2 regions of the Nocardioides sp. CCNWLW216 genome follow, and region 2 is predicted to be linked to the other one. Evidence: predicted binding sites of a transcription regulator. Region 2 holds the regulator's gene; the other holds the start of a gene.
What was found. Region 2 encodes LexA, which represses DNA repair genes until DNA is damaged. Its sites were predicted from a motif close to TCGAACANNTGTTCGA; they were not measured.
Positions count from the first base shown of each region.

Region 1: the regulator LexA is predicted to act here: its motif matches at 11,855-11,870, upstream of V7S47_RS03735 (HNH endonuclease signature motif containing protein).

Region 1 is NZ_JBBBBJ010000001.1:773,267-788,537, forward strand. It holds gene V7S47_RS03660 (PP2C family protein-serine/threonine phosphatase) at 1-943, shown strand, start outside; gene V7S47_RS03665 (hypothetical protein) at 988-1,581, shown strand; gene V7S47_RS03670 (CpaF family protein) at 1,699-2,961, shown strand; gene V7S47_RS03675 (type II secretion system F family protein) at 2,961-3,818, shown strand; gene V7S47_RS03680 (type II secretion system F family protein) at 3,815-4,747, shown strand; gene V7S47_RS03685 (hypothetical protein) at 4,768-4,953, shown strand; gene V7S47_RS03690 (TadE/TadG family type IV pilus assembly protein) at 4,950-5,336, shown strand; gene V7S47_RS03695 (hypothetical protein) at 5,333-5,782, shown strand; gene V7S47_RS03700 (pilus assembly protein TadG-related protein) at 5,766-6,212, shown strand; gene V7S47_RS03705 (hypothetical protein) at 6,212-6,751, shown strand; gene V7S47_RS03710 (glycoside hydrolase family 6 protein) at 6,763-7,950, opposite strand; gene V7S47_RS03715 (YybH family protein) at 8,106-8,498, shown strand; gene V7S47_RS03720 (CAP domain-containing protein) at 8,618-9,070, shown strand; gene prfB (peptide chain release factor 2) at 9,106-10,224, shown strand; gene V7S47_RS03730 (polysaccharide pyruvyl transferase family protein) at 10,254-11,540, shown strand; gene V7S47_RS03735 (HNH endonuclease signature motif containing protein) at 11,884-13,134, shown strand; gene V7S47_RS03740 (VanZ family protein) at 13,154-13,483, opposite strand; gene V7S47_RS03745 (hypothetical protein) at 13,432-13,785, opposite strand; gene V7S47_RS03750 (DUF7507 domain-containing protein) at 13,897-15,271, opposite strand, start outside.
Region 2 is NZ_JBBBBJ010000018.1:6-15,276, reverse strand. It holds gene V7S47_RS25245 (sugar ABC transporter ATP-binding protein) at 1-1,360, shown strand, start outside; gene V7S47_RS25240 (ABC transporter permease) at 1,357-2,388, shown strand; gene V7S47_RS25235 (substrate-binding domain-containing protein) at 2,443-3,498, shown strand; gene V7S47_RS25230 (Gfo/Idh/MocA family protein) at 3,571-4,716, shown strand; gene V7S47_RS25225 (sugar phosphate isomerase/epimerase family protein) at 4,713-5,720, shown strand; gene V7S47_RS25220 (sugar phosphate isomerase/epimerase family protein) at 5,761-6,714, shown strand; gene V7S47_RS25215 (ATP-dependent DNA helicase) at 6,792-8,774, shown strand; gene V7S47_RS25210 (alkaline phosphatase family protein) at 8,969-10,261, opposite strand; gene V7S47_RS25205 (alkaline phosphatase D family protein) at 10,261-11,973, opposite strand; gene V7S47_RS25200 (MXAN_6640 family putative metalloprotease) at 12,050-13,633, opposite strand; gene lexA (transcriptional repressor LexA) at 13,693-14,409, opposite strand; gene V7S47_RS25190 (LysM peptidoglycan-binding domain-containing protein) at 14,686-15,033, shown strand.

The DNA of each region.
Region 1 (15,271 bases), on a different contig from region 2:
CCTGCTGGCCACCACCCTGCTGGGCGCGGTCGGGTTCTCCCGTGCGGTGCTGGGCCCGCTGGCCGAGCTCGGCCGCCGCAGCCGCGAGGTCGCGCGGGGCGGCCTGGACCGCGCGGTCACGACCGCGGGCCCGCGCGAGGTGGCCACCCTGGCCGCCGACGTCGACACCATGCGGGTCCACCTGCTCGACGAGATCGACGAGACCCGCCGCGCCGGTGAGGCGCTGGCGCTGGCGGAGCCGGCGGTCGGCGCGCTGCAGCGCGCGCTCGACGCCCCTGCCGGCGCCCGGCCCGGTCTCGACGTGTCGGGCCGCATCGACTCCGCCGAGGGCGTGCTGGCCGGTGACTTCCTCGACCTTGTCGACCTCGACGGCGGCCGGCTGGCGGTCGTCCTGGGCGACGTCTCCGGGCACGGGCCGGAGGCGGCCGTGGTCGGGCTGGTCCTGAAGGCGGCGCTGCACGGTGTCATCGGCCGGGTCCCGCCCGAGGAGCTGCTGCCCGCGGTCCGCGGGACCCTCGCCGACCGCTTCGAGTCCTTCGCGACCATCGCCGCCGTCATCGTCGACCCGCGCGCCGGCACCCTGTCGTGGGTCAACGCCGGTCACCCCGCTCCGCTGCTGGTCCCGTCGGTCGGCGTGACCCGCCCCCTCGACCCCACCGGCCCGCTGCTGAGCCCGGTCCTCGACGAGGCCACCTGGACGGTCGGCACGGTCCAGTTCTTCCCCGGCGACGCCCTGGTCCTGTTCTCCGACGGCGCGGTCGAGGCCCGCGACGCCCGGGGGCAGGAGCTCGGTACCCGCGGCGTCGACCGCGCGGTCCGGGCCGCGGCCGGCCAGCCCGCGGAGGTCGTCGTACGGCAGGTGCGGGCGGCGGTGCGCGACCACGCCCCGACCGTCCGCGACGACGTCACCGTGCTCGTCGTACGACGGGTCACCTCCAGCTGATCGACCGCGGTGTCGGTGCCGGCCGCGCTGGGTAGGTTCGGCCCGTGCCACGCGGACGGATCAGGCTCGGGACCGGTGCGGTCGCTCTCGTCGGTGCGACGGTCCTCGGCCTCGCTGGTTGCGGAGCCGACGACTCGAGCGGACCCCGCGATCCCGAGACGCCGACGTCGGCCGAGAGCCCGACCGACGCCGCTACGGAGGTGGGGCCCCCGTGCGACGTGGTCACCGCTGAGGACCTGGCGACCTGGACCGGCGTCCCCCGCCGGGTCGCCGGCCCGGACGAGACCTCCGGCGAGGTCGAGTGCCGGACGATCGGCGACCCGGACGACGGGCACCTCGTCCGCTGGACCTTCGAGCCGTCCAGCGGCGACCACGAGGAGGACGTCGCCGGCGCGACGACCAGTGCCGCCGAGCGGCAGGACGTCGAGGTCCCCGGTGGCGGGCCGGCCGTGGTGCTCACCGACGAGTCGCTGAAGGCGGTCACCGTCCTGTCCTGGACCGCGTCGGACGAGCTGCTCAGCGTGGAGGTCCTCGACTCCGGGACCGGAGCCCAGGACCTCACGACCGACCACCTGGCCGAGGTCGCCACCCGGATCACGGCGGCCTACGCCGCATCCGGTTCCGACGCAGGGCGCTAGCCCGCCCGGTCAGGACGTTCTTTACGTTCTCCACAGATTGACGTCGTACCCCCTGGGGTAGACCGCTGTCACCTACCTTCATGGCAGGACTCCGTTCTCGGTTGTCAAGGAGCCGTCATGGCGATGACCCACGCCACCTCGCACGCCCAGGGAGTGGTGGTCGACCAGCTCGACCAGCACGTCCGGGAGCTGGTGCGCCGCGAGGGCGTCGACCCCCAGCGCGACGCGGCCGTCGTACGACGCATCGCCGAGACGGTCGTGCGCGACCACGACGAGCGCAGCCTGACCGGTCAGGTGGTGCCCGTCTCCGACCCGAGCGCCGTCGTGGGCGAGCTGGTCGCGCGGGTCGCCGGCTACGGACCGCTGCAGGCCTTCCTCGACGACCCGAGCGTGGAGGAGGTGTGGATCAACGACCCGTCGCGGGTCTTCGTCGCGCGCCACGGCCGGCACGAGCTGACCAACCTGATGCTGACCCAGGCGCAGGTCGACGAGCTGGTGGAGCGGATGCTGAAGTCCAGCGGTCGCCGCATCGACCTCTCCCAGCCGTTCGTGGACGCGATGCTGCCCGACGGCCATCGGCTGCACGTCGTCCTGCAAGGGATCAGCCGGGGCTTCTCGGCCGTCAACATCCGCAAGTTCGTGCTCCGCGCGACGCGGGTGGGCGACCTGGTCGAGCTGGGCAGCCTGACCGAGCGCGCGGCGGCGTTCCTGGAGGCGTCGGTCCGGGCCGGGTTGAACGTCCTGGTCGCCGGAGGAACGCAGGCGGGCAAGACGACCATGCTGAACTGCCTGGCTGCGGCGATCCCGGGTGGCGAGCGGGTGGTGAGCGCCGAAGAGGTCTTCGAGCTGCGCTTCCCACACCCCGACTGGGTGCCCATGCAGACCCGGCAGGCCGGGCTCGAGGGCACCGGCGAGATCCGGCTCCGCGACCTGGTCAAGGAGAGCCTGCGGATGCGGCCCAGCCGCATCGTCGTGGGGGAGGTGCGGGCCGAGGAGTGCCTCGACCTGCTGCTGGCACTCAACTCCGGGCTGCCCGGCATGTGCACGATCCACGCGAACAGCGCGCGGGAGGCGCTGGTGAAGATGTGCACGCTGCCGCTGCTGGCCGGCGAGAACATCTCGGCGCGGTTCGTCGTCCCCACCGTCGCGGCGTCGGTCGACCTGGTCGTGCACCTGGGGGTCGACCAGCACGGCACCCGTCGCGTCAACGAGATCGTCGGGGTGCCCGGCCGCGTCGAGAACGACGTCATCGAGACCGAGCCGCTCTTCGAGCGCCGGGGCGGTGAGCTGCGGCGGACGCAGGGGATGCCGCCGCGGGTGGCGTCGTACGAGCGGGCGGGCATCGACGTGCACCGGCTGCTGAACGGGAGCGCCGACTGATGGGTGCGCTGATCGGTCTGGGGGTCGGCGTCGGGCTCATGCTGGTCTGGTCGGCGTTCACGCTGCCTCGACAGCCACGCGAGCGCGGTCGTCGTACGACGGCGCGGACCAGCGAGCTGCTCGTCCGGGCCGGGCTGGGCACGGTCTCGCCGGTCGGGTTCGCGCTGCTCTGCCTCACCTGCGCGTTGGTCTGCGGCCTGACGGTCCAGGTCGTGGCGCGCACCGTGCCGGTCGCCGTCGTCTTCGCGGTGCTCGGCGGCTACCTGCCGGTGGCGATCGTCGCGGGTCGGGGCCGCCGCCGGCAGCGCGAGCTGGCGGAGGTCTGGCCGGAGGCGGTCGACAACCTCGCATCGGCCGTGCGGGCCGGCATGTCGCTGCCCGACGCGCTGTCGGCGCTCGGCACCCGCGGACCCGAGCCGCTGCAGGAGCCGTTCGCCCAGTTCGCGCTCGACTACCAGGTCACCGGGCGCTTCGGCGACTGCCTCGACCGGCTGAAGGAGCGGCTGGCCGACCCCGTCGGCGACCGGGTCGTCGAGGGGTTGCGGATCGCTCGCGAGGTCGGGGGCGGCGAGCTCGGGCGCCTGCTGCGCAACCTCTCGGGCTACCTCCGCGACGAGGCCCGCACCCGCTCCGAGCTGGAGTCGCGCCAGGCCTGGACGATCAACGGCGCCCGCCTGGCCGTGGCGGCTCCTTGGCTGGTGCTGCTGATGATGTCCTTCCAGCCCGACGTGATCGGTCGCTACGGCTCGACCACCGGCGTCGTGGTGCTGGCCGTCGGCGCCGGGACCTGCGTGGTCGCCTACCGGCTGATGATGCGGATGGGGCGGCTACCCGTCGACCGGCGGATCCTCTCGTGACGCCGGCGGTGTGGGGCGCGCTGCTCGGCGGGCTGGCTGCGGGCGGGCTGCTGCTCGTCGCGAGCCGGGTCCTGGCGTTGCGCCGTACGCCGCTGTCGGTGCGGGTGCTGCCCTACGTCCGCGACCTGCCCCAGGTCGAGCGGCTCGGCGGTCGGGTGGCGTCCTCGACTCCGGCCGCGGTGGGAGTGTTCGGCCCGGTGCTGCGGTCCGGCGCGGACCTCGTCGAGCGGGTGCTCGGCGGGGCGACCTCCGTACGCCGCCGCCTCGAGCGGGCCGGGCTCGACACGAGCGTGCACGACTTCCGGGTCGAGCAGGTCCAGTGGGGGCTGGCCGGCTTCGCCGTGGCCGCCGCCTACGCGCTGGTCAAGGCGCTCACCGATCCTGGCGGCGTCGTCCTCGGGCTGGTGCTCTGCGCGATCGGCTTCGTGCTCGGCGTCCTCGGCCGCGACACCCACCTCTCCAGCCAGGTCAAGGCGCGCGAGCGACGCATCCTGGCCGAGTTCCCGACCCTCGCCGAGCTGCTCGCCCTCGCCGTCGCCGCCGGCGAGGGACCGGTCGCCGCCCTCGACCGCGTCGTACGACGCAGCGGCGGCGAGCTCTCCGCCGACCTGGCCCGCGTGCTCGCCGCCGTCCGCACCGGCGAGCCGGTGGCGGCGGCCTTCGACCAGCTCGCGACCCGCACCGGACTGCCCCTGGTCGCCCGCTTCGCCCAGGGCGTCTCGGTGGCGGTCGAGCGCGGCACCCCGCTGGCCGACGTGCTGCACGCCCAGGCGGCCGACGTACGCGAGGCCGGGCGTCGCGAGCTCATCGAGGTCGCCGCCCGCAAGGAGGTCCTGATGATGCTGCCCGTCGTCTTCCTGGTGCTGCCGATCACAGTGCTGTTCGCGTTCTGGCCCGGCGTCCTCGGCCTCTCCCTGACCGCTCCCTGACCCCACAGATTGGAACCACGATGACCCGCCTCTGCCTGCTCCTGCTGATGGCCCTCACCGCCCCGCGGCGCCGCGACGACCGTGGCGACGTGCCCGGGTGGGTGATGGTCGCCGTGATGACCGCCGGGCTCGTGGTCGTGATCGGCGGCGTCGCGCGCGAGCAGCTGTCCGGGCTGCTCAGCGATGCCCTCAGCTCCGTGAGATGACCCGGGGGCGTCGCGACGACGCCGGGTCCGCCGTCGTCGACTTCGTGCTGGTGCTGCTCGTGCTGGTGCCGTTCGTCCTGGGCGTGGTCCAGGTGGCGTTGGTGCTGCACGTCCGCAACACGCTGGCGGCCGCGGCGGCGGAGGGAGCTCGGTACGCCGCGACGGCCGACCGGTCCGGGAGCGACGGGGGAGCGGTCACCCAGGAGCAGGTCGAGGACGCGATCTCCAGTCGGTTCGCCCGTGACGTGTCGGTGTCCCGCACGACGGTCGGCGGCCGGCCGACGGTGGTGGTGACGGTCCGGGCGACGGTGCCGGCGCTGGGGATCGGGGGACCGGGGGTGGCGCTCGAGGTGAGCGGACACGCGGTGGAGGAGGAGCCGTGAGGCGCGATGAGGCCGGCAGCGCGGTCATCGAGCTGGTGTGGGTGGGCATCCTGCTACTGGTGCCACTGCTGTGGATCGTGCTGTCGGTCTTCGAGGTCCAGTCCGGGGCGTACGGCGTCACCTCGGCCGCCCGGGCCGCGGGCCGGGCCTACGCCCTCGCGCCGGACGACGCGGCGGGTGAGGAGGCCGCCCGGGCCGCGGCCCGGCAGGCGCTGGCCGACCAGGGGCTGCCCGACGACGCCCCGCTCGACGTCACGGTGACCTGCACGCCGTACCCCCGCGACTGCCACAGCGGGACGTCGGTGATCACGGTGCGGATCGCGTCGAGCGTGGATCTGCTGGTGCCCGACGTGCTGGGCGGCGGACGCCCGTCGTTCGCCCTGGACGCGACGCACGCGGTGCCGATCGGGCAGTACCAGGAGGTCGGCCGTGACCCGGCGCCGTGACGAGTCGGGCCAGGTCACGCTGCTGGTGATCGGGTTCGCGATGGTCATCGCGATGGCGGTCGTCGTCGTGGTGGACGCCTCAGCGGCCTACCTGCAGCGCTCCGGCCTCGACACCCTCGCCGACGGGGCTGCGCTACGTGGCGCCGACCTGGGCGCGACGGGCGAGGACGTCTATACCGGTGGGGTGCCGGGCGACCGGCTCGCCCTGACCGACGCCGAGGCCCAGCAGGCGGTGGAGGAGTACCTCCGCTCACTCGACGCCTACGCCAGCTATCCCGGCCTGGTCGCGCACGCCACGGTCACCGGCGGGGACACCGTGCGCGTCGAGCTCACGGCGCCACTGGACCTGCCGCTGTCCATCCCCGGCTCACCCGGAGCCGGGTCGGTGCGGGCCACCGGCTCCGCGGTCTCGTCATTGGACGCTGGCTGATGAGGGCGACGCGCGCCGCCGCTTGCGTGCTGCTCCTCGGTGGGCTGCTCGGCTGCGGTGGGGACGAGCAGTCGGAGGCGCTGTACGCCGTGGGCTCCGACCACGCGCTCTGCACGCCGTCGGAGGACACGGCCGCGCACACCGAGGGGTTCGACACCTTCGCCAACCGCGGCCCGGGGCCGCTGACGGTGGACCGGGTCGAGTGGCCGACCACGGGCGACGTCGACCTCGACTCGGTGCGGGTCTTCCAGCGCACCGAGGACGACGCCTTCGCGACCGTCGGACTCTGGGCGGGGCTGCCCGGGACGGCGCTGACGGGGTCCCCCCGGCGCGCCTGGGAACGGGCCGTGCCCGCCGAGGGCGCCGAGCTGCGCGAGGCCGACCCCGACGAGGGCTACCTGGTCTTCGTCGTGGGGCTGACCGGGACCGACGGCACCGGCGGCCCGCTGACCGTCCACTTCACCGACGCCGACGGCCACCGCGGCCGGGCGACGTCCCTCGTCGAGCTGACCGTCGCGGAGCGCTGCGGCCAGGAGTAGGGGCGGGACGATCAGAGAGCCGGCAGCGGCCAGGGGGTCGTCCTCGCCATCGCGATCGCCCGGCTGCGGACGAACGGGTCGGCCTGGTTGTAGAGCCAGGGGCGGCCGAACCAGACGAAGCCGTCGACGTACGTCGCCGCGGCCTTCCGGACGTCGGCGGGGAGGCCGTACTCGGCGCTGGCCGGCCGGGCGGTCGGCGGGATGCCGAGGGTCACGCAGCGCTTCATGGTGACCCGCGTGCAGACCCGGGCGTTGTCGTTGATCGTCGAGCCCTTGGCCGGGATCACCTGGGACCACGACATCGGGCGGCCGCTCTTGGCGGTCTCGACGATGAAGTGCTTGGTGCCGAAGCCGTCGCGGCGCAGGATCTCGGCGATCCGCACCCCGTGCCGGATGTTCTCGACCGGGCCGTTGTAGTGGGTGGAGTCGAGAGCGAAGCCGCGGGCGTACTTCACACCGGTCGCCTTCAGCAGCTGCGCGCAGGTCTCCGGGTTGCCGCCCCGGCCGTTCTGGCACCAGTCGGCCGCGCCTGCGTCGAGGTAGACGCTGGTGCGGGGGAGGGCGGAGAGCAGCTGGGTGGCCCAGGTCATCAGCCGCGCCTTCGCCGCCTTGTCGGGCGAGCACCACAGGAACGGCATGTCGGGCTGCATCACGACGGCCATCGGGGTCGAGCCGATCCCGACGGCGAGCTCGCGCATCCAGCGCTTGTAGCTGCGCTTCTCGGCCGCGGTCGAGCGCCGCTGGCAGGCCTCGCCCTCCCACGGCTTCATCCGGAAGACGGCGATCTGGACGAGCTTGTCCGGGTCGCCCTCCTGGGACGAGGCGATCCACTTCGTGACCTGGTCGCGGATCGAGCTGTCCGGCACCCAGGCGCCGTACCACTTGGTCTTGGGGCGCAGGGCGATCTTGCCGAGCAGCTCCCGGGCCGTGCCGGTGGACCGCTGGTACGACGCGCTGACGTGCTCCTGCGGGCCGTCGTACACGCCCCAGAGCCGGCCGGCGAGCGGGTTCGTCGGGTTCTCCGCGTGCGCCTGCTGCGCCTGCTGCCACACCTCCGGGGCCGCCACCCGAGCCTTCTGGAGGGTCGTCGGGGCGGGCGGGGAGACGCTGCTCGCGCTCGACGTCGGGCCGGCCACGAGGGCGGCGACGACGGTCGCGAGAGCGAGGAGTCCGGCGGTACGACGGCTGCGGCGGGTCATGCGGGCCTTCCGAGTTGAGGATCGAGTCGACATCGGCACGTCGCCCGCTCGCCTGAGGACAACGAGGAAATTGAAACGTGCACAAGTGGGTCGTGTGCACGGAATGCGGGAAAGTGCTTGACCTCACGTCCGCTTGAAGTTCTTGACTGGGCGTCATGACCGCCCAGATCACCGCCGAGATCACCGCACTCCTCGAGGACGTCGCCGCGGGGATCACCGCGCGCGATCCCGACCGCTGCGTCGCCCGCTTCGCCCCCGACGCGCGCTCGGTGATCGCCAACGGAGCGCGCGCGGTCGGACGCGAGGCGATCCGGGCCGCCCACGTCGCGGCCTTCGCGGCGGGCGGACCGCCGCGGTCGGCGCGCTTCGTCGTCCTCGACCTGCACTTGCCGCGCCCCGACCTGGCGATCGTGACGACCGGCGCGTACGCCGCCGGGCCGGAAGATGAGGTCGACCTCGACCACCCGCCGACGGTCGTCACCTGGACCCTCGTCCGGGAGGACGACGGCTGGTGGGTCGCGGCGCGTCAGTTCACGCCGGTCCGCTGACCGACCGAGCCCGATCGGGCGCGCCCTCGTCGTACGGGAGGATGATGGGGCCGACGTGGGGTACCGACCAGGTCCGCACGAGCCGTCCACCGCCGTCCGACGTACCCGGGAGCGAGACCATGAACCGAGTCCTGGCCACCGCCCTGGCCGTGCTGCTGCTGGCCCTCGTCGTGCCCTCGACCGCACCGGCCGCCGCCGCGACGGCGGAGCAGCGCTACTCGAACGCCGCGTTCTCCTCCACCAACGCCCAGCGCGAGCAGCGTGACCGGGCGGAGCTGCGGAAGAACAGGTGCCTGACCCGGTTCGCGGTCAAGCAGGCGAAGCGGATGGCGCGGCAACGCGAGATCTTCCACCAGGACCTCGGGCCGATCCTGCGCCGGTGTGGACTGAGCATGGTCGGCGAGAACGTCGCCGTCGGCTACACGACCGGCCGCTCCGTCGTCCGCGAGGGCTGGATGAAGTCCGAGGGGCACCGCGCCAACATCCTCCAGCCGCGCTACCGGCTGATGGGGATCGGCGCGCGCAAGGCCGGCGGCAGCTGGTACGTCGCGCAGGTCTTCGGCCGCAAGTAGGCGCGGCCACCCACCCGGCCGTAACCTTGCTCCTTGTGGCAGGCCGAGATTACGACGTAGAGGTCAAGCAGCTCCAGGCGACCATGGGGACCATCGGTCAGGTCATGGACCTGGACGCGATGCAGCGCGACATCGCCGACCTCAGCGACCAGGTCGCCGCCCCCGACCTCTGGGACGACGTCGACCGCGCCACCCGCATCACCGGCCAGCTGTCCACGCTCCAGGGCACGCTCGACCGCTTCAACGAGCTCCTCGGCCGCATCGAGGACGTCGGCATCATGGCCGAGCTCGCGACCGAGGAGGGTGACGCCGACTCGCTCGCCGAGGCCGAGCGCGAGCTCGAGCGGGTCAAGAAGGCCGTCGAGTCGCTCGAGGTCCGCACCCTGTTGAACGGCGAGTACGACGCCCGCGAGGCGCTGGTCTCCATCCGCGCCGGCGCCGGTGGCGTCGACGCCGCCGACTTCGCCGAGATGCTGATGCGGATGTACGTCCGCTGGGCCGAGCAGCACGACTACAAGGTCGAGGTCTACGAGACGTCGTACGCCGAGGAGGCGGGGCTGAAGTCGGCCACCTTCGCCGTGCACGCGCCGTACACCTACGGCACCCTCTCGGTCGAGGCCGGCACCCACCGCCTGGTGCGGATCAGCCCCTTCGACAACCAGGGTCGCCGCCAGACGTCGTTCGCCGCCGTCGAGGTGGTGCCGGTGCTGGAGCAGACCGACGAGATCGACGTGCCCGACGAGGAGATCCGCGTCGACGTCTACCGCTCCGGAGGGCCCGGCGGCCAGTCGGTCAACACCACCGACTCCGCCGTACGCCTCACGCACATCCCGACCGGCACGGTCGTGTCCTGCCAGAACGAGAAGAGCCAGCTGCAGAACAAGGCCAGCGCCATGGTCGTGCTGAAGGCCAAGCTGCTCGCGCTGAAGAAGGCCGAGGAGAAGGCCCACCTCGACTCGATGCGCGGCGACGTCCAGGCGTCGTGGGGCGACCAGATGCGCAACTACGTGCTGAACCCCTACCAGATCGTCAAGGACCTCCGCACCGGCTACGAGGAGGGCAACCCCTCCTCGGTCTTCGACGGTGACCTCGACGGGTTCCTCGAGGCCGGCATCCGTTGGCGACGTGGCGCCGAGAAGGCCGCCGAGAACTGATCGCCTCCGCGCGGGTAGGGTCCCGACCTGTGTCGCGCATCCTGCTCCGGGCCGGGAAGAGCCCGTTCCAGGTCCTCAGCCCGGAACGCAGCCTGGCCGTCGGTGGCGGCACCGGCGTCTTCGGCGCCAACTCCGGCAACCTGCTGTTCTCCTCCGCGGTCCACCGGACGGTGAGCGTGCCCGGAGCCGAGGTCGTCACGGACGGGTTCGTGCTCCAGAGCACCAAGAACCCCCGTCGGCTGGCGGCGTACGTCGACGAGCGCTTCGACCAGCTGGTCCTGCCGTTCGCCAACGCGTTCCGTCCGTCGTTCGCCCGCTACCTCGACACCTACTCCGAGCTCATCGAGCACCTCCACATCCCGGTCGTGGTCGTGGGGGTCGGGGCCCAGATGGGCTTCAACGCCCGGCGACCTGACGCGGGCCCGGAACTCGACGCCTCGGTGACCCGGTTCGTGCGGGCCGTGCTCGACCGCTCGGCGTCGATCGGCGTACGCGGGGAGCGCACCGCCGGCTACCTCGAGCAGCTCGGCTTCCCGGCTCCGCTCGTCGACGTGATCGGCTGCCCGTCGCTGTTCACGAGCGTCGACGGATTCACCGTCGAGCCGCGTGCGGTGGACGCGAGCAGCCGCATCGACCTCACCTACACCGGCGGCATGCGCTCGCTCGTCGACCGCAGCGTCGTCGAGTACCCGCGCCTGGAGTTCGTGGCGCAGGAGCACCACCGGCTGCGCTTGCTGCTCCGCGGCGAGGACCTCGACACCTACGACGGCCACGGCCCGCTCGGCACCGGCCATCCGCTCTACCGTGAGGACCGGATCCGCTTCTTCGTCGATGCCCGTACCTGGGTCGACCACCTCCGCGACTTCTCGTTCGCGTTCGGCACCCGGATCCACGGAGCGATCGCCGCGATCCTCGCCCGCGTCCCGGCCGTCGTGATGTCGTACGACTCGCGGACCCTCGAGCTGGCGCAGTATCACGGGATTCCCTACCGCGAGTTCACGGGCATGCCGTCCGGCGAGGACCTCTCGGTCCGCGAACTCGCCGAAGGCGCGGACTACACCGAGTTCGCCGCCCGCTTCCCCGGCCTGGCCGCGCACTATCGCGCCTTCCTGGAGACCAACGGGGTCGAGCACATCTGGGCCCCCGGCGCCGCCAACCCCGCGTACGACGCCCGCCTCGCCGCCCTCGACCTGCCTGGCCCGGTGCGCGTGGTGAAGCCGCGGCGCTTCCGCCGGCCGAAACCGCTCGAGCCGATCAAGCGGACGTCGGTGTCCGAGCTGTCGGCCCTGCGCCGCGCGGAGTCCTCCCCCCGCTGACCTCTGCCTCGCCCCGGGGCTCCGACGGTCCCCGCCGGTGGTCGCCCCCCGCCGCCGGTCCCCGCCGCCGGTGGTCTCTCCCGTGAAGGACGAAGTCCTGAGCGCCCGTCGAGACCCCCGCAGCCCTGCCGCTGACCTCGTTCGAGCCGGCCTCTGCCGCGCCGTCTGCGCTTGACACCAGGCCGGTTCAAAGACTTTTTACAGAGACAAGGGGGCTCACCGTCCGCGGTGATCAAGGGCCATCACGAGCCTGCTTCTAGCTTTCGGTCACCTGGGGTCGACCGTTCGAACAAGGTTGTGAACAACCCTCGCATTCGATCACCTGTTCGACTAGAATGAAGGCATGGCTCGGGACCTCGACGACTGCGACACCGCCTCGGCGGTGCTGTCGTACGTGCGCGCCCGACGCACCGCCCAGCTCCAGGCCGAGGCCGACCAGCTCGCCGCCGCCGTCACCTGGGCCGGCATGCACTCCACCGACTCCCTGCACGATGCCGCCGCGGCGTGGGTGCCGGGCTGCGAGGACGAGATGGCCATCGCCGGACCCGGCGCACCCCTGATCGCCGAGCTCAGTGTGCTGGAGTTCTCCGCCGCGCTCGGCCTGTCGTCGGACTCGGGGCGGATCTACCTCGGACACGCCCTCGAGCTCGCCCACCGACTCCCCAGGGTCTACGAACGCGTCCAGTCCCTCGACCTGCCGGTGTGGAAGGCGCGACGGATCGCGGCGGAGACCATCGACCTCCCCGAGGACGGTGCCGAGTTCGTCGACCTTCACGTCGCCGCGACCGCACACAAGATCTCGATCGCCCAGCTCGACCGCACCATCGAAGAAGCGCGGACCCGTTTCGACCCCGAGGCCGCGGCCCAGCGGGCGCGGGATGCGGCCGAGGTGCGGCACTTCGACATCGAGGTCCAGCAGGTCTCGTTCGACGGCCATGTCGAAGTCCGCGGAACGTTGGACCTGGTCGACGCACTGGATCTGGAGGACGCGGTCGCTCGGGGTGCGACCCACCTCGGCACCATCGCCGACGGGCTCTCCCTCGACGTACGCCGGTCCATCGCCGTCGGTGACCTCGCTCGACGCCAGCTCACCCTGGACCTCAACGCCGAGCCCGACCCGGACCGGAAGCGACCCCGGCAGGTCGTCGTGCACGTGCACCTCGCCGATGCCGCCATCGCGCGGGTCGAGAACACCCGGTCGATGATCTCGGTCGAGCAGGTCAAGAGTTGGTGCCGGGACGGAGAGAGCCAGGTCGTCATCAAGCCGATCATCGACCTGGCCGGCCACGTCCACGTCGACGCCTACGAAGTCCCCGACCGGCTCAAAGAACGCCAGGCCCTGCTTCAACACTCCTGCGTGTTCCCGTGGTGCCGCCGCCGGGCGAGGTCCTGCGACCACGACCACGGCAACCCAGCATCCAACGGCGGTCCGACGTGCGACTGCAACATCGCACCACTCTGCCGACGACATCACCGCGCCAAGACCCACACGCGGTGGCGCTACGACAAGGTCGATGACACGACGTTCGTCTGGCGCAGCCCGAACGGACTGACGTTCAGACGCGACCACACCGGCACCACCCCGCAGCCCTGACCGAGAACCTTCGGCAGGGCTACGGGCACGCTCGTCGTCGATCTGCGCGGACGACCATGCCCAGGACGGCGCTGCCAGCGGCTCCGAGGAGCACGCCGGTCGCGTTGAGGAGCACGCCGTCGACGTCCGCGGCCCGACCGAGGAAGTACTGCGCCACCTCGATGGACACGGAGAGCACGAGTCCCGCCAGGCCGCCGAGCGCGAGGCCGGTCCGCGCAGCGGTGGTCCGGGACTGGAGGGCCAGGGCTGTGACAGACCAGCCAAGAGGAATGAACAGGGCGATGTTGCCCAGGACGTTCACCAGGCCAAGGGTCTGGTCGTCGTTGCCGAGCTTGCGTCGGATGCCCACGCCCGGGCGAAGGCTGGTCGTCCGCTGGTCGCTCCGCCGGTGGGGGTGATGACGAGGATCGCGCCCACGGTGACGGCGGCCAGGACCGCGGCGGCCCGGGCCGCGCCCCTGCCGGAGAAGGTCGAGACGGCGACGAGAAGGGCGAGGCCGACCACACCGACCAGCACGGCCGGGATCGGCGCGCGCGGAAGGTAGCGCCACACCTCGTCGTCGAGCAGGCGCCACGTGTGCCCGTCGCGCCGGGGACCGTGGACCGGGATGGAGGCGTGGCGGGCCGGGGTGCCGGCCCGCCACGGGGACATCCGCTTCAGTTGCAGCCCTGGTCGTCTCGTCGACCGCGACATACGGGGGCCTGAGGCGCGCGACGCCGAGCAGCTCCAGGAGCTGCTCGGCGTCGCGTGTGGGGGAGTCGGTCAGTGCTTCAGCTTGACCACCGTGGAGCGGCCCCCGACGACCAGTCGGGCCCGGCCGAGCTTGCCGAGCGCCTTCTTGCCGGCCTTGGTCTTGACCAGGCGGACCGTGCTCTTGCCGGCCTTGACCCGGTAGCTCGCCTTGGCCAGGACGGTGCCCTTGGCGATCTTGCGACCGCCGACCTTGACCGTCTTGACCGCGACCAGCGTGGCCGTGCCGACACAGGTGGTGCCGGTGGCACAGGAGACCGTCGTGCGAACCGCCTGCGAGGCGACCAGGGCGGCGGCCGAGACCGGGCTGGCGACGGTGACGACCGGGGAGGTCGTGACCGGCGCGGTCGGCGTCTTCGGACCCGTGGGGGCCGAGGTGTCGACGTCGATCCGGGCCGAGCTCGCGTTGTCGGCCGTGCTCGCCTCCGGGCTGGTGGTGCTCGCGGTCGCGGTGTTCACGACCACCGTGTTCGCGCCGGCGCCGGTCTGGTTCCGCAGCGACAGGCACTGCAGGAACAGGTCGGCCTGGAGCGGCTCGGAGGTCGGGTTGAGGAACTTGAACACGCGGACCACCGGGCGCGGGTCGTTGCCGAGGGAGACCAGGCCGGCCTCGGCGTCGTACCCCGCGACGACGCCCTTGGCGTCGGACGCGCAGGACACGGTCACCTCGACGGTCTGGCCCGGCTCGACCGTGACGCTCTGGCGGACCTGCTGGAAGCCCAGCGGGTGGGCGTGACCGGCGGCCTGGCTGGTGGTGCGGCTCAGGCAGCGCATCGAGAAGTCACCGCTGGTGGCGGCACCCTCGACGGTCCAGGTCCAGCCGGTGTCACCCTTCGCGGTGCTGGTGAGCACCCGGGCGACGCCGTCCAGCAGGTAGCCGGGCTGGATCGGCACCTGGCCGGCGGTGCAGGACAGGTCGACCGTGGTGCGGCCGCTGATCTCCTGCGTGGCGGTCACCGGGTCGGAGATCACCAGCGCGTGCTGGTGGCCCTGGACGGTCTCGCTGGTGTCGCTGACGCAGACCTCGAACGCCTTGCCCTGCGCGCGGCCGGAGGACTGGTTGGTCATGGTGACCTGCCAAGTGCCGGCGGCGGTGGCACGGGACTCGGTGATGCGGACGTCGGCCGGCGAACCGGTGCCCTGGTCGACGTGGTCGATGCGGCCGGAGCCGTCGGTGACCACGTAGCCCGGGGCGCACGAGACCTGGACGGTGCGGGTCTGGCCGGCCTCGAGGTCGACGTGGACCTCCTGCTTCTGCACGTCCAGCAGGTGCTGGTGCGCCGGACCGGTCGGCAGCGCGTCGACGGTGGCCGTGACGGTGACCGCCCGGCTGGCGCCGCCGGCCAGGGTGCCGAGCTCGCAGGTGACGGTGGCGCCCGCGACGGTG
Region 2 (15,271 bases):
GGCCGGGGCCCACCAGCCCGACGAGGGCACCATCGTCTGGGACGGCGAGGAGATCAGCCTCGGCTCCCCGATGGCGGCGATCAAGGCCGGCATCGCGACGATCTACCAGGAGCTCGACCTGGTCCCGCATCTCAGCGTCGCGGAGAACGTGTTCCTGGGCCACGAGCTCTCCCGTGGCGGCCTGACGCAGCGGCAGCGCACCAACAGCATCGTCCGCGACCTGCTCGCCCGCCTGGGGCACGCCGAGATCTCGCCGAACCGCCTGGTCGGTGACCTCTCGCCGGCCGGCCAGCAGGTCGTCAGCATGGCCCGGGCGCTCTCGCACGACACCCGGCTCCTGGTGCTCGACGAGCCGTCCGCGGTCCTCGACCAGGGCGAGGTCGACAACCTCTTCCGAGTGATCCGCGGCCTCACCGCCGAGGGCGTCGCCATCGTCTACATCTCCCACCGCCTCGAGGAGATCCGCGCCATCGGCGACCGGATCACCGTGCTGAAGGACGGCGTCACCGTCGCCACCGGGCTGCCGGTCGAGGAGACGCCCACCAGCCGGCTGATCCAGCTGATGACCGGCCGCTCGATCGAGTACGTCTTCCCCGAGCGCTCCGCGGAGCAGCGCGACCGGGGCGCCCCGGTGCTCGAGGTGCGCGGGCTGGCCCACGCCGGCGTCTTCCGCGACGTCGACCTCACCGTCCACGCCGGCGAGATCGTCGGGCTCGCGGGCCTGGTCGGCGCCGGACGCTCCGAGATCCTCGAGACCGTGTACGGCGCCCGCCGCTCCTCGGCCGGCACGGTCGCCGTGGACGGCAAGCCGCTGCGCCGGGGCTCGGTGGACCGCGCGGTCCGGGCCGGGATCGGGCTCGCACCCGAGGAGCGCAAGAGCCAGGGCCTGCTGCTCGACGAGGCCGTCTTCAAGAACGTGACCGTCTCGTCGATGTCGCGCTTCGCCCGGTTCGGGTTCCTGGACCGTGGCGCGGAGCAGCGCGAGGCCGAGGCACTGACCACCAGCCTCGACGTACGTCCGACCGGGGTCACCCGGGCGGTCCGCACGCTGTCGGGCGGCAACCAGCAGAAGATCGTGCTCGCCCGCTGGCTGATGCGCGAGTGCCGGGTCCTGCTCCTCGACGAGCCCACCCGCGGCGTCGACGTCGGGGCCCGCTCGGAGATCTACCAGCTCGTCCGGTCCCTGGCCGATCGCGGCGTCGCCGTCGTGGTCGTCTCCAGCGAGATCGAGGAGGTGCTCGGCCTGGCGGACCGGGTGCTCGTCGTCCGGGAGGGCGCCGTCGTCCACGAGTCCGCCGCTACTGCGATCGACGAGGCCACGGTCCTCGATCTCGTCATGGAAGGAAAGGTTCCGGCATGAGCCAGGACAGCGTGCGCGTCGAGAAGGCCGCACTCCACACCGCGACTCCCCAGAGCTCGCTGGCCGCGGTGATGGGCAGCGGGGTCGGGCGCAACCTGGGCCTGGTCGTCGCCCTGATCGTGCTGTGCGTGGTCGGCGTCGCGACCGCGGGCGACAACTTCGCGAGCGTCGACAACCTCCTGACGATCCTGCGCCTGGCCTCGGTCATCGGCGTCGTCAGCATCGGCATGACCTTCGTCATCACCGCGGGCCACATCGACCTCTCGGTCGGCGCGATCGCGGCCCTGGCCAGCGTCTGGTGCACCACCCTCGCCACCCAGACCATGGCCGAGGACATCCACTGGATCGTCATGGTCGGCACGGCGCTCCTCGTCGGCGTCGCGTGTGGGCTCGTGAACGGCCTGCTGGTCGCCTACGGCGGCATCGTGTCGTTCATCGCCACCCTGGCCATGCTGGCGTCGGCCCGCGGACTCGCCGAGATCATCGCCGACCGGCGTACCCAGATCGTCAAGGTCGACGGCTTCGCCGACTTCTTCCGCGCGGACCTCATCGGCATTCCGATGCTGGTGTGGATGTTCGCGCTGGTCTCCGTGATCGGCTGGGTGCTGCTCAACCGCACGACGTTCGGGCGTCGCACCGTCGCGGTCGGCGGCAACCCCGAGGCCGCTCGTCTGGCCGGCATCAACGTCCGCCGGCACACGGTGATGATCTTCGGCCTGGTGGGCCTGTGCTGCGGCATCGCCGCCGTCATGATCACGGCCCGGACCACCACCGGGTCGTCGACCCACGGCACGCTCTGGGAGCTGGACGCGATCGCCGCGGTGGTCATCGGCGGCACGCTGCTGAGCGGTGGCCGCGGGACGATCGTCGGCACCGTGCTCGGCGTGCTGATCTTCACCACGCTCTCGAACGTCTTCGTCCAGAACGACCTCTCGAGCTCGGCCCAGGCTGTCGCGAAGGGCCTGATCATCGTCGTCGCCGTGCTGCTCCAGCAGCGCCTCGCCGGCCGTTCTTCCCACACCACCTAGGGCGGCGTGGCACCCGCCCACGCCGTCCAGCACCACACAACCCGAGGAGAAACCATGTCCGCACGTCCCCTTCCGCGTCGCCGGGGCCCGCTCGTCGGCGTCGCCGTCGCGGCGGTCGCCTGCCTGGTGCTCAGCGCCTGCACCAGCAACGAGCCGGAGGACTCCGGTGACAACGAGACCACCGCCAGCACGGTGAGCTCGAACGACGACACCGGCGACACGGTCACCATCGGCTTCTCGGGTCCGGCGGCCGACCACGGATGGCTCGCCGCCATCAACAGCAGCGCCCAGGAGGCCGCTGAGAAGTACGACGACATCGAGCTGAAGTTCGCCGAGGGCACCAACGACCCCAGCGCGCAGATCGCCCAGGTCGAGACCTTCATCAACGACGGCGTCGACGCGATCGTGCTCCTCCCGACCGATGGTGCCGCGCTCACCGAGACCGCCATCCAGGCCATGGAGGCCGGCATCCCGGTGATCAACGTCGACCGCGAGTTCTCCTCGCCGTTCGCCGCCCGCACCACCGTGCTCGGCGACAACTACGGCATGGGCGTCTCGGCCGGCACCTACGCCTGCGGCCTGATCGAGGAGAACGACATCTCCGACCCGGTCATCGCCGAGATCGCCGGCATCGACGCGCTGCCGCTGACCCAGGACCGCTCGCAGGGCTTCGCGGACGCGCTGGAGGCGTGCGACCAGGAGGTCGACCGTCGCGTCGCCGCCGAGTTCACCGTCGAGTCCGGCGAGGAGGTCGCGGCGAACCTGCTGCAGGCCGAGGACAAGATCGACATCATCTGGAACCACGACGACGACCAGGGCGTGGGCGTGAAGGCGGCCTTCGACGCCGCCGAGCGCGACGAGTTCGCCTTCATCGGCGGCGCCGGCTCCTGCAACGCGATGGACTGGATCGAGGCCGGCGAGATGGAGGCCACGGTCATCTACCCGCCGACCCAGGCCGCCGACGGCATCAAGCTGGCGCGACTGATCGCCCAGGGCAAGGGGCTCTCCGACCTGGTCCAGGTCGAGGTGCCGAAGCGGGTCGTGCTGAACGCACCGGTGGTCTCGGCCGACAACGTGGCCGAGTACCGGGACCTCTGCTTCGACTCCTGACCGTCGCCCACGAATGGCGTGCCCGCCCCTCTCTCCCGGGGCGGGCACGCCCCCCATCCGGGAGGATCCCTGATGACCGACCCCGCTCGACCCCTGCGCGTCGCCATGATCGGGCACGCCTTCATGGGCGCCGCCCACTCGCAGGCCTGGCGCAGCGCGCCCCGATTCTTCGACCTGCCGCTCGACCCGGTGATGACGGTCGCCGTCGGGCGCGACGCTGCTCGCGCGGCTGACGCCGCCGACCGGCTCGGCTGGGCCCAGAGCTCCTCCGACTGGCGGGCCGTCGTGGCCCGCGACGACATCGACGTGGTCGACGTCTGCACGCCGGGGGACACCCACGCGGAGATCGCGATCGCCGCGCTCGCCGCCGGCAAGCACGTGCTGTGCGAGAAGCCGCTGGCCAACTCGGTGACCGAGGCCGAGGAGATGGCCGCGGCCGCCGCCTCCGCCGCGGAGCGCGGGGTGCGGGCGATGGTCGGCTTCACCTACCGGCGGGTGCCGGCGATCGCGCTGGCCCGCCGGCTCGTCGAGCAGGGTCGGATCGGGGAGATCCGGCACGTGCGGGCGTCGTACCTCCAGGACTGGATCTCCGACCCCGACGCCCCGCTGACCTGGCGCCTCGACAAGGAGAAGGCCGGCTCCGGCGCGCTCGGCGACATCGGCGCCCACATCATCGACCTGACCCAGCACATCACCGGCGACCGGATCCTCGAGGTGTCCGCGCAGCTGGAGACGTTCGTCAAGGAGCGGCCCACGGCCGACGGCGACCGCGGCGCGGTCACCGTCGACGACGCCGCGGTGTTCATCGGCCGCTTCACCGGCGGCGCGCTCGGCATCTTCGAGGCCACCCGGTTCGCGACCGGCCGCAAGAACTCCATCCGGATCGAGCTCAACGGCTCGGCGGGCTCGCTGGCCTTCGACTTCGAGGACATGAACGTCCTGGAGCTGTACGACGCCTCCGAGCCGGCCGAGACCGCGGGCTTCCGCCGGATCCTGGTCACCGAGCCCGAGCACCCGTACGTCGAGGCCTGGTGGCCGCCCGGCCACGGGCTCGGCTACGAGCACGGCTTCACCCACCAGGTCGTCGACCTGGTGAAGGCGATCGCCGCGGGCACCGACCCCGCTCCCACGTTCGCCGACGGCCTGCAGGTCCAGCGCGTGCTCGCCGCCGTCGAGTCCAGCTCCGACACCCGCACCTGGCAGGAGATCCCGACATGAGCCGCCCGATCACCCTGTTCACCGGCCAGTGGGCCGACCTGCCCTTCGAGGAGGTCGTGAAGCTGGCCGCCGGCTGGGGGTACGACGGCCTCGAGATCGCCTGCTGGGGTGACCATCTCGACCCGTGGCAGGCGGCCGAGGACGACGCCTACGTGCAGGGCAGGCTCGACCTGCTCGAGCAGCACGGGCTGCAGCTGTTCGCGATCTCCAACCACCTGAAGGGCCAGGCGGTCTGCGACGACCCGATCGACGCGCGCCACCAGGCGATCCTGCCGTCCCGGATCTGGGGCGACGGCGACCCCGAGGGCGTCCGCCAGCGGGCCGCGGAGGAGATGAAGATGACCGCCCGGGCCGCTCAGCGGCTCGGCGTGAAGACCGTCGTCGGCTTCACCGGCTCCTCGATCTGGAAGTACGTCGCGATGTTCCCGCCGGCCACCGAGGAGATGGTGGCCGCCGGCTACCGCGACTTCGCGGACCGCTGGAACCCGATCCTCGACGTCTTCGACGAGTGCGGCGTGCGCTTCGCCCACGAGGTGCACCCGTCCGAGATCGCCTACGACTACTGGACGACCAAGGCCGCCATGGAGGCGATCGGCCACCGCGAGGCGTTCGGCCTCAACTGGGACCCGTCGCACTTCGTCTGGCAGGACCTCGACCCGGTCGGGTTCCTCTGGGACTTCCAGGACCGGATCTACCACGTGGACTGCAAGGACGCGAAGAGGCAGACCGGCAACGGCCGCAACGGCCGGCTCGGCTCGCACCTGCCGTGGGCCGACCCGCGGCGCGGCTGGGACTTCGTCTCCACGGGCCACGGCGACGTGCCCTGGGAGCAGTGCTTCCGGATGCTCAACACGATCGGGTACGACGGCCCGATCTCCATCGAGTGGGAGGACGCCGGCATGGACCGGCTGCGCGGTGCGCCCGAGGCCCTCGAGTTCGTGCGCGGACTCGCCTTCGACGCCCCCACGGCCGCCTTCGACGCGGCGTTCGCCACCGACGACTGACTCACCTGCACCACCACTCTCTCGGGAAGGAACCACCGTCATGTGCTTCGGCTACGACGGCGAGGGCGCGCTGCGCCGCTCGCTGGAGGAGAAGGGCGCCAGTCGCCGCTCGCTGTTCAGGGGAGCGGCGCTCGGTGCCGCCGGGGTCGCCGCGGTCGGGTCGGGGCTCGCCTCGCCCGCCGCCGCGGGCGGCCGCCACGGGGACGGCCGCTCGCGCGGCGTGCCGCACGACAGGATCAGCATCCAGCTCTACACGCTGCGCGCCGCCCTGGGCGGGCAGGCGGGCTTCGACGTCGTGCTGCAGCGGCTCGCGCAGTACGGCTACACCCGCGTCGAGCTGGCCGGCTACTACGGGCGCACCGCCGCCCAGCTGCGCACCTTCCTGGACGGGCTCGGCATCCGGGCCACGTCCAGCCACGACGGCCTCAGCGCCGACCGGACCGCGCTGCGCACCAAGCTGGAGAACGCCGCGACCCTGGGCCAGCGCTACGTCGTGGTGCCCTACCTGGCCTCCAACAGCCTCGCCGAGTGGCAGGGCTGGGCCGACCGGATGAACGAGGAGGCGGCCCTCGCCAAGCGCTACGGCCTGCGCTACGGCTACCACAACCACGCCCACGAGTTCACGACCGACCTGGGCGGCGGGGTGACGCCGTGGGAGGTCCTGACCGAGCGGCTCGACCCGCGGCTGGTGCACCTGGAGGTCGACCTCTACTGGGCCTACACGGGTGGGGTGAACACCGGCGCGGCGGATCCGGACCGCTTCGCCATCGACGTCGTACGGCGGGCTCCGCAGGAGGTGCGCCAGTTCCACGTCAAGGACCGCGACGCCGCCACCGGGGACATGAGCGACCTCGGCACCGGCGTCGTGGACTTCGCCCGGATCCTGCGCCGGCACCGCGTCGAGGAGTACATCGTCGAGAACGACACCCCCGACGTCAGCCCGCTCACCAGCGCCGCTGTCGGTCGGCTCTACCTGGAGCACCTGCGGTTCTAGCCCAGTCCACCGGGGCTTCCCGCGGCGGCCTGGGGACAGCCGCCGCGGGCGTCGGTCCGGGCGTCTAGGGTTCACGGGTGCCCGAGACCCCCGCCGTGACGCAGGTGCTGACCGCCGCCGTCGAGGCGCTGGGCGGTCAGCAGCGCGACGGCCAGGTCGCGATGGCCGAGGCGGTCGCCGCGGCGATGGAGGACGAGCGCCACCTGCTCGTCCAGGCCGGCACCGGCACGGGCAAGTCGCTGGGCTACCTCGTGCCCAGCCTGCTGCACCGCGAGCGGGTCGTGGTGGCCACCGCGACGCTCGCGCTGCAGCACCAGCTGGTCGAGCGCGACCTGCCGCGGCTGGCCGAGGCGGTCAAGGGCACGCCGGGCGTCGACACGTCGTACGCCGTGCTGAAGGGCCGGTCCAACTACGCCTGCCTGCACCGGGTCCGCGAGGGCGTCCCGGACGACCAGGGGGCGCTGGTGCAGATGCCCGAGGGCTCGATGGGCGCCAAGATCCTGGAGCTGCGGGCCTGGGCGGAGAAGACGGCCGAGGACGGCGGCAGCGGCGAGCGCGACCACGCCCCGCGCCACACCGACCGCGAGTGGCGCCAGGTCAGCGTCAACCACCGCGAGTGCCTCGGTGCGGCCAAGTGCCCGTTCGGCCAGGAGTGCTTCGCCGAGCTGGCCAAGGAGAAGGCCCACCGCTCCCACCTCATCGTCACCAACCACTCGCTGCTGGCGATCGACGCGATCGAGGGGGTCCCGATGATCCCCGACTACGACGTCGTCGTCGTCGACGAGGCCCACGAGCTGACCGCCCGGGTCACCCAGGCCGCCACCGACGAGCTGTGGGCGGCCGAGGTGGAGCGCTCCGCGCGCCGCTCCCAGCGCTACGTCGACGGCTCCGAGGCCGACGACCTGGCCGACGCCGCGGACGCGCTCCGGGCGGCGATGGGCGAGGCCACGGCCGGCCGGTTCGAGGTGGTGCCCGAGGACCTCGCCGACGCGCTGGTGCTGGTGCGCGACGCTTCGCGGGCCTGCTTCTCGGCGTACCCGAAGCCCGACAAGGACGGCGACGCCGACGCCGGCCGGACCCAGGCGCGCGGCGCCGTGCAGGAGGTGTTCGCGACCGCCGAGCGGATGGCCGCCTTCTCCGACGCCGACGTGCTGTGGATGGGGGAGGGCACCGAGCGGATCCCGCCGCGGCTGTGCGTGGCGCCGCTGCAGGTCTGGGGCACGATGCGCGACAAGCTGCTGACCGACAAGACCGTCGTGATGACCTCGGCGACCCTGATGCTCGGCGGCGACTTCGGGGCGGTCGCGACCGGTGTCGGGCTGAAGCCGACCGAGCGGGTCCTGGAGGGTGCGCCCGCCGACGCCCACGCGTCCGGCACCGGCCTGCCCTGGCGGGGCATCGACGTCGGCTCACCGTTCGACTACGGCCAGCAGGCGATCCTCTACGTCGCCCGCCACCTGCCGCCCCCGGGTCGCGACGGGCTGGTGAAGGCCCAGCTCGACGAGATCGTCGAGCTGGTCGACGCCGCCGAGGGCCGCACCCTCGGGCTCTTCTCGTCGCGGCGGGCCGCCGAGACCGCGGCCGAGGCGGTCCGCGAGCGGCTGCCCCACCTGACCACCCTCGCCCAGGGCGACGCCCAGCTCCCCGAGCTGGCCAAGCAGTTCGTCGCCGACCCCCACACCTGCCTGTTCGGCACCCTGTCGCTGTGGCAGGGCCTCGACGTCCCGGGCGACACCTGCCAGCTGGTGCTCATCGACCGGATCCCGTTCCCGCGGCCCGACGACCCGCTGATGTCGGCGCGCCAGAAGGCCGCCGACAAGGCCGGCGGCAACGGCTTCATGCAGGTCGCCGCCACCCACGCCGCCCTGCTGATGGCCCAGGGCGCGGGCCGACTGATCCGCACCACCTCCGACCGCGGCGTTGTCGCGGTCCTCGACCCGCGACTGGCCACCGCCCGCTACGGCGGCTTCCTGCGCTCCAGCCTGCCGCCGATGTGGACCACCACCGACCCGGCCGTCGTCCGCAAGGCACTGGCCCGCCTGTCCGCCACCGCCCGCTGAGTCGTCGCGGGGCGAGGCCTGGACGGTGAGTGGTCCACCCGGCCGAGGGCCGTTCCGGTGGACAGCACACCGCCGCACCGCGTGTCCGGACAGTGCGCCCGGAGTGGCGGTGCTCGATGCACCGACCCGGGGGCTGATGATGTGGCCTCACCGCTCGACCGCCGGGGCCGGATCCGTCGGCCGGATGCCGACGCTCACAGCCGCGAGCGACCGTCCCAGCCACGCCGCGGCCGGCGCAGGCCGAAGAACCGGGCGACGGTCGGTGCGACGTCGACGGTCCGGGCGTGGGCCGACGAGGCCCGGCGTCGCGGGACCACCGGGTGCCCACCGGAGATGAAGAACGGGATCGCCCGGGTCGCCGGGTGGCCGTGGTTGCCGGGGATCGGGTTGCTGGTCGGGTCGGGGTCGCTGAAGCGCCAACCGGCCCGGCAGTAGACGACGACGTCGCCGGCCTCCGGGCCGAGCCGCAGACCCTTGGTACGACGGTCGTAGGACGCCAGCACGCCCGGGACGGCCGCCGCGTGCCGCCGGATCCGGGCCACCGCCTGGCTGCGCTGCGAGGCGGGACCGGTCCAGTAGACGAGGTCCGCGCCGCCGTTGTCGGCGATCACGAAGCGGCCGGCCAGGAACGGGTCGGCCGCCAGCACCGGCTGCAGGGAGATCAGGTTGCCCGGCGTCGACCAGTCCATCGAGTGATCGGCGAGCACGACCACCATCGAGCGCTCCCAGCGCCCGGTCTCCTTCAGCCGGTCCACGAACCGCCCCACCAGCCGGTCGGTGCCGACCAGCGCCGTACGACGCAGCACCTTCAGCGACCCGCCGGTCAGGTCGACGTGGCCGAACCGGTCGATGTCGCCGAGGTTGACGAACATCAGGTGCGGGTCGAGGTCGTCGAGCATGTCCAGGGCCGCGCGCATGGTGAACAGGTCGGGGGCGTGTCCCGAGACGGGGATGATCGGCGCCGGCTCCCAGCGGTACGTCGCCCGGCCGCCGAACACGCCGTACAGGTATTCCTTGCTGAGCACGGTCCCGGTCCGCAGCCCACGCCGGTTCAGCCGCTCGATGATCGTGTCGACCCGGATGTCGGAGGCCCGGTCGAGGTCGCGGACCGCCCTCTCACGCCGGTCGTAGACCGCGTTGGCGGGGACGCCGCTGCGGTCGGGCCGGACCCCGGTCATCATCATCACGTGGTTGGGGATGGTCTCCGCGATCGGCATCGAGGAGGCCCGCGGGAACCGCAGGCCGCCGTCCCGCAGCGCCCGCAGGTTCGGGGTCAGGCCGCTGTCGATCTCGTCGGGCCGGCAGCCGTCGATGACCAGCACGTAGGCCCGGCGACCGGTGCGCACCGCCGCCTCGGCGACCTCGGGCAGCCCCGCGACGGCGGAGAAGACCAGTCCGGCGCCACCCGCCTGCAGGAGGGTACGACGCCCCGTGCGGACCTCGGCCAGTCCGCGCTCGAAGGCACCCGGGGTGCCGTCCCGGCACATCAGCGACCCACCGGCCGGTCGACCGCCACGACCCGCCCGGTGCCGGCCCGGGTCTGGAAGGACCGGGCCCAGGTGACCGGCGTGCGGCGCGTGCTCCGGGAGCCGATGACGTACCAGTCCATCTGCGCCCGCTCCGGGGTCACGTCGAGGACGGAGAAGCCGTGGTCGTCGAAGTTGAGGTACTTCAGGTGCCGGTTGGCGGCCAGGATCGCCTGCTCGGCGGCCAGGTTGACCGGGCTGCGGCGCGGGGTGCCGAGCGCGTCCTTGAGATTGTTGGAGGTCACCGACGTGCAGACGAACTCGACGCCGGCCGACCCCGTGAGCGGGTACGTCGACGCGTCGTACGGCAGGTCGGCGGCCCAGGCGCCGTGGATGTCGCCGGTGATGAAGACGGTGTCGGTGACCTGGTGGTCGCGCAGGTGGCCGAAGATCTCGTTGCGGTCGGCGGTGTAGCCGTCCCACTGGTCGGTGTTGATGGTGACCCCGTCCTCGGGGAACAGGTCGAGGAAGGAGTTGAGCGGCGCGATCAGCTCGTCGGGGAGCCCGCCGAGGCCGAGCGGCGCGATCATCACGGGGTTGCCGACGATCTTCCACTGCGCCCGCTCGCGGCTCAGCGACGACTTCAGCCAGGCCAGCTGCCGGCCGCCCAGGATCGTGCGGTCGGGATCGCTGACGCCGGCGTCGACGGCCGGGGTCGAGACCTGCTCGCTGCGGTAGGTGCGCAGGTCGAGCATGCTCAGCTCGAGGAGCTGGCCGAAGCGCAGCCGGCGGAACAGCCGGTCGCCGTCGCCGAGCCGGGCGGTGCCGTCGAGGCGGACCGGCATCCACTCGTCGTACGCCCGGTGGGCCCGGGCGCGGCGCCGCCGGAAGTCGCCCTCGCCGTTCAGGCCCCCGCCGGGCGTGTGGTTCTCAGCACCGCCGCTCCACTGGTCGTTGGTGACCTCGTGGTCGTCCCAGGTGACGATCCACGGGTAGCGGGCGTGCAGGGCCTGGAGGTCCGGGTCGGTCTTGTACTGCGCGTGTCGTCGGCGGTAGTCGGCGAGGCTGACGACCTCCTTCGCGGGCACGTGCCGTCGTACGTCGGTGTCGTCGGCGCCGGCGCCGTACTGGCCGGGGGCGTACTCGTAGAAGTAGTCGCCCAGGTGCACGACCGCGTGCAGGTCGTCGCGGGCGGCGAGCCCGCGATAGGCCCCGAAGTAGCCGGCCTGCCAGTTGGCGCAGGACACGACCCCGAAGCGGACGTGGCCGGGCAGCGCGTCGTGGGCCGGGGCGGTGCGGAACCGGCCGAGACGGCTCCGGGCGCCGCGGTAGGTGAACCGGTAGTAGTACCAGCGGGCCGGCTCCAGCCCGGTGACGTCGACCTTGACCGTGTGGTCGCGGCTCGGACCGGTCGCGAACGCACCCCGTCGTACGACGCGCCGGAACCGGCGGTCGGTCGCCACCTCCCAGCCGACCCGGACCCGAGGGCCCCTGCCGGAGCCGGGCTGTGCGGCCGGGGTCGGCGTGACCCGGGTCCAGATCACCACCCGGTGCGGCAGCGGGTCACCGGAGGCGACGCCGTGCCGGAAGAAGCGGGCGCCGGGGCGCGCCGCCTCCGCGGTGGGCTCGCCGGCCACCAGCGAGGTCGCCGTGAGCGCGGTCCCCGCCGCGCCGGTGGCGAGCACGGTACGGCGGGGCAGCGGCAGGACGTGGTCAGGTCCGGAGGCGGTCACGGATCGTCCAACGACCCGTCAGCGTCCGCGTGACGCCCTGACCGCGGACGTCACGCGTTGTTCATCCGGCAGCCGCTCAGCGGGTGACGGCGCGCACCCGCACCCGCAGCCGCAGGCCGTCGTCGAGCGAACGGCCCTGGCAGGAGTAGACCGTGCCGCGGCCGCACGCGTAGCGGGTGCCGGCGTTGACGAGGGTGACGTCGACGTAGGCGATCCGGCCGTCGACGAAGGGGACGCTCAGGAGGCCGGCCCCGGAGGGCCGGAGGCGCACCAGGCGAGAGGAGATCTTGCCCGACTCCCGGCGCACCGTGACCACGGCGGCGGTCGGCCGGGTCCGGCGGGGGAGGTCGACCGCGATCCGCAGCCGGGTGCTCGCCCGGTTGGTCCGCTTGCCGGGCCGGTAGCGCACGGTGCCGCTGCTGAGGTGGTTCAGCTTCAGCGACGCGCGGCGGAGCTGGTTGCGGGCGACGCGCGCGGTGCCCTCGGGCCGGGTCACGGGGTAGCGGGCGCCCTCGCGGTAGCTGCGGGCCGGGTGCCGGTTGGCCGCCGAGAAGCGGGCGACCGTGGCCGTCATCGACCGACCACGCTCCTTCAGCACCGCTCGCACCGCCTGCAGCGAGTACGCCGGTCCGGCGGCCTTGGTCAGGATGTCCCGGACGATGGTCGGCATCCCGCCGCGCGAGCCCGGCTCCAGCTCGCTGAGGTAGCGGAAGAAGATCCAGCTGCCGTAGACGCGCAGGTCCTGGCCCTTGTCGATCGGGGTGCGCGGCTGCGACATCGGGCTGTTGCGGAGGTACTGGATGTTGTCGTTGACGGCGTCGTACACCTCGTCCTCGGCCCAGGTCGCCGTCGACTCGAGGAACCAGAGGTCGTCGGTGATGTCGTAGGCGAACTGGACGGCGTGGAAGTACTCGTGGGCCGTGGTGACCTGCAGGTTGTGGACCGGGGTGTTGGCCGGGAACTGCTTGCTGGCGAAGTCGTTGTCGAGCGAGCAGTAGGCCTGAGCGCTGCGCTGGGTGCTGGACGTCACGCCCTCGGGGACGCAGTAGCCGTAGAGGCCCTCGCGGCCGGTGTCGACGAGGTAGACGTCGAACTGGTTGGTCCCGCCACCGCGGGTCCGGTCGGAGACCGGCTTGCGGTAGCCGGCGGCGACGTAGGTGCCACTGACCTTCAGCAGCGTCGCGAAGACCCGGTCGACGTAGTCGGGCCGGCCGTTGGCGTCGGCGTCGGTCAGGTCCGGGGCGTCGGAGGTGGCGCGGGCCCAGTGCACGCAGAAGCCGCCCTGGCAGGCCTGGGTCGGGAGTGCGTTGGCGGCGTAGCCGAACCGGCCGCCGGCGTCGGTGTCCGGGGTGTCGGTCGGACGGGCCAGGATCCGATCGGCCTCCGCGCGGCGTGCGGCGGGGAGGGCCGAGCGTGTGCGGGCCAGCTCCAGCAGAGCCAGGCTCGCGTCCCGGCCGTCGACCTCACCGCTCACGATCTCGTCGGCCTGCTCGAGCACCTCGACGGCGCGGGCAGTGGCGTCGGCTGCCCCGGTCGGTTCGGTGATCGGCACGACGGCGGGGTCGTCAGCCGCGCGCGCAGCCCCGGGAGGGCTCAACAGGGCGGCGGCGACGGCGACGGCGCCGACGGTGGCGAGCAGCGAACGGTGACGAGCGCGCAACGAGATCTCCATCCAAGGGGAGGGCGGACGCGCCATCCTCGCACGCCCACCCACCCGGATCAGACTCGTCGCAGCACCGCCGTGACCTTGCCGAGGATCGTCGCGTGGGTGCCGTCGATCGGGTCGTAGGCCTCGTTGTGGGGCATCAGCCAGACCTGCCCGTCCTTGCGCTTGAAGGTCTTCACGGTGGCCTCGCCGTCGAGCAGGGCGGCGACGATGTCACCGTTCTCCGCGGTCTGCTCCTTGCGGATCACGACGTAGTCGCCGTCGCAGATGGCGGCGTCGACCATCGAGTCGCCGGCGACTTCCAGCAGGAAGAGCTCGCCCTCGCCGACCAGTTGGCGGGGGAGCGGGAACACCTCCTCGTAGCGCTCCTCGGCGAGGATCGGACCGCCGGCGGCGATCCGGCCGAGCAGGGGCACGTTGGCCGGGGTCGGGGCGGAGTCGCCGAGGCCGGTCTCGTCGTACGACGTCTCCTCGGCGCTGGAGAGCGTGCGGCGGGCGGCCATCACCTCGGGCAGGAAGACCTCCAGCGCCCGCGGTCGGTGCGGGTCACGCTTGAGGAAGCCCTTCTCCTCGAGGGACTTCAGCTGGTGAGCCACGCTCGAGGAGCTCGTGAGGCCGACGGCGTCGCCGATCTCGCGCATGCTCGGCGGGTAGCCGCGCTTCTCGATGCTGTCCTTGATGTGGGCGAGCACGCGCTGCTGACGCGGGGTCAGGCCCGTCGCGTCCGGCGGCCCGTCGGGCAGCTCGCTGACGTTCTTCTTGCTGGCCATGGTGACGCCTTTCGCCGGGATGCTCGTGGGCCACACCGTACCGATCCGACCGCCCCGCTTCAAACACGTGTTCGAACGGCGTGTCGGGCCGACCATGTTCGAACAAATGTTCGTCGAGCCCTTGATTTCGTTCGAACACCTGCTCTAGCCTCGTACACATGTTCGATCGAACGTCTGATCGACCAGCTGGCCCGCACCGGACTGTCGGTGGCCGCCGTTAGACATGCGGTTGTGGTCAGGCACCGAGGCTGACCGCCACTTCCCCAGGAGGTCCCAATGAGCACGATCCAGCTGAGCCCCGTCCGACTGAGCACCCTGTCGACGACCCGCGGGGAGCTCCGGCTCACCCGCCGCGGACGGCTCGTGGTGTTCCTGCTCGGCCTGGCGGTGGTGCTCGGGATCGGGCTGGTCCTGGCTGCTGGCTCGGTGGCCACGCCGGAGCCCGGCGCGGTCGAGTCGACGACCGTAGTCACGGTCGGCACGGGCGACACCCTCTGGGAGATCGCGGCCGACGCCTCCGAGGACGGTCAGGTCCGCTCGATGATCTCCCGCATCGAGCGTCTCAACGGTCTCGACTCCACGGTGCTCGTGGCCGGCCAGCAGCTCCGGGTCCCCACCGAGTAGCGCCACCACAGACTTCGTCAGCCGCCTCGACCCCGGCTGACGGGCCGGGGAAGACAGGGGCGGGGCCAGGTGGCCCCGCCCCTGCGGCGTTCCTGGTCTCGATACCCCCCGCGAGGAGGAGCGGTGTCGCGGGCTTTCGGTGGTCGAGTGGCCGTGACGGAGGAGTGGTGTCGCGGGCTTTCGGTGGTCGAGTGGCCGTGACGGAGGAGTGGTGTCGCGGGCTTTCGGTGGTCGAGTG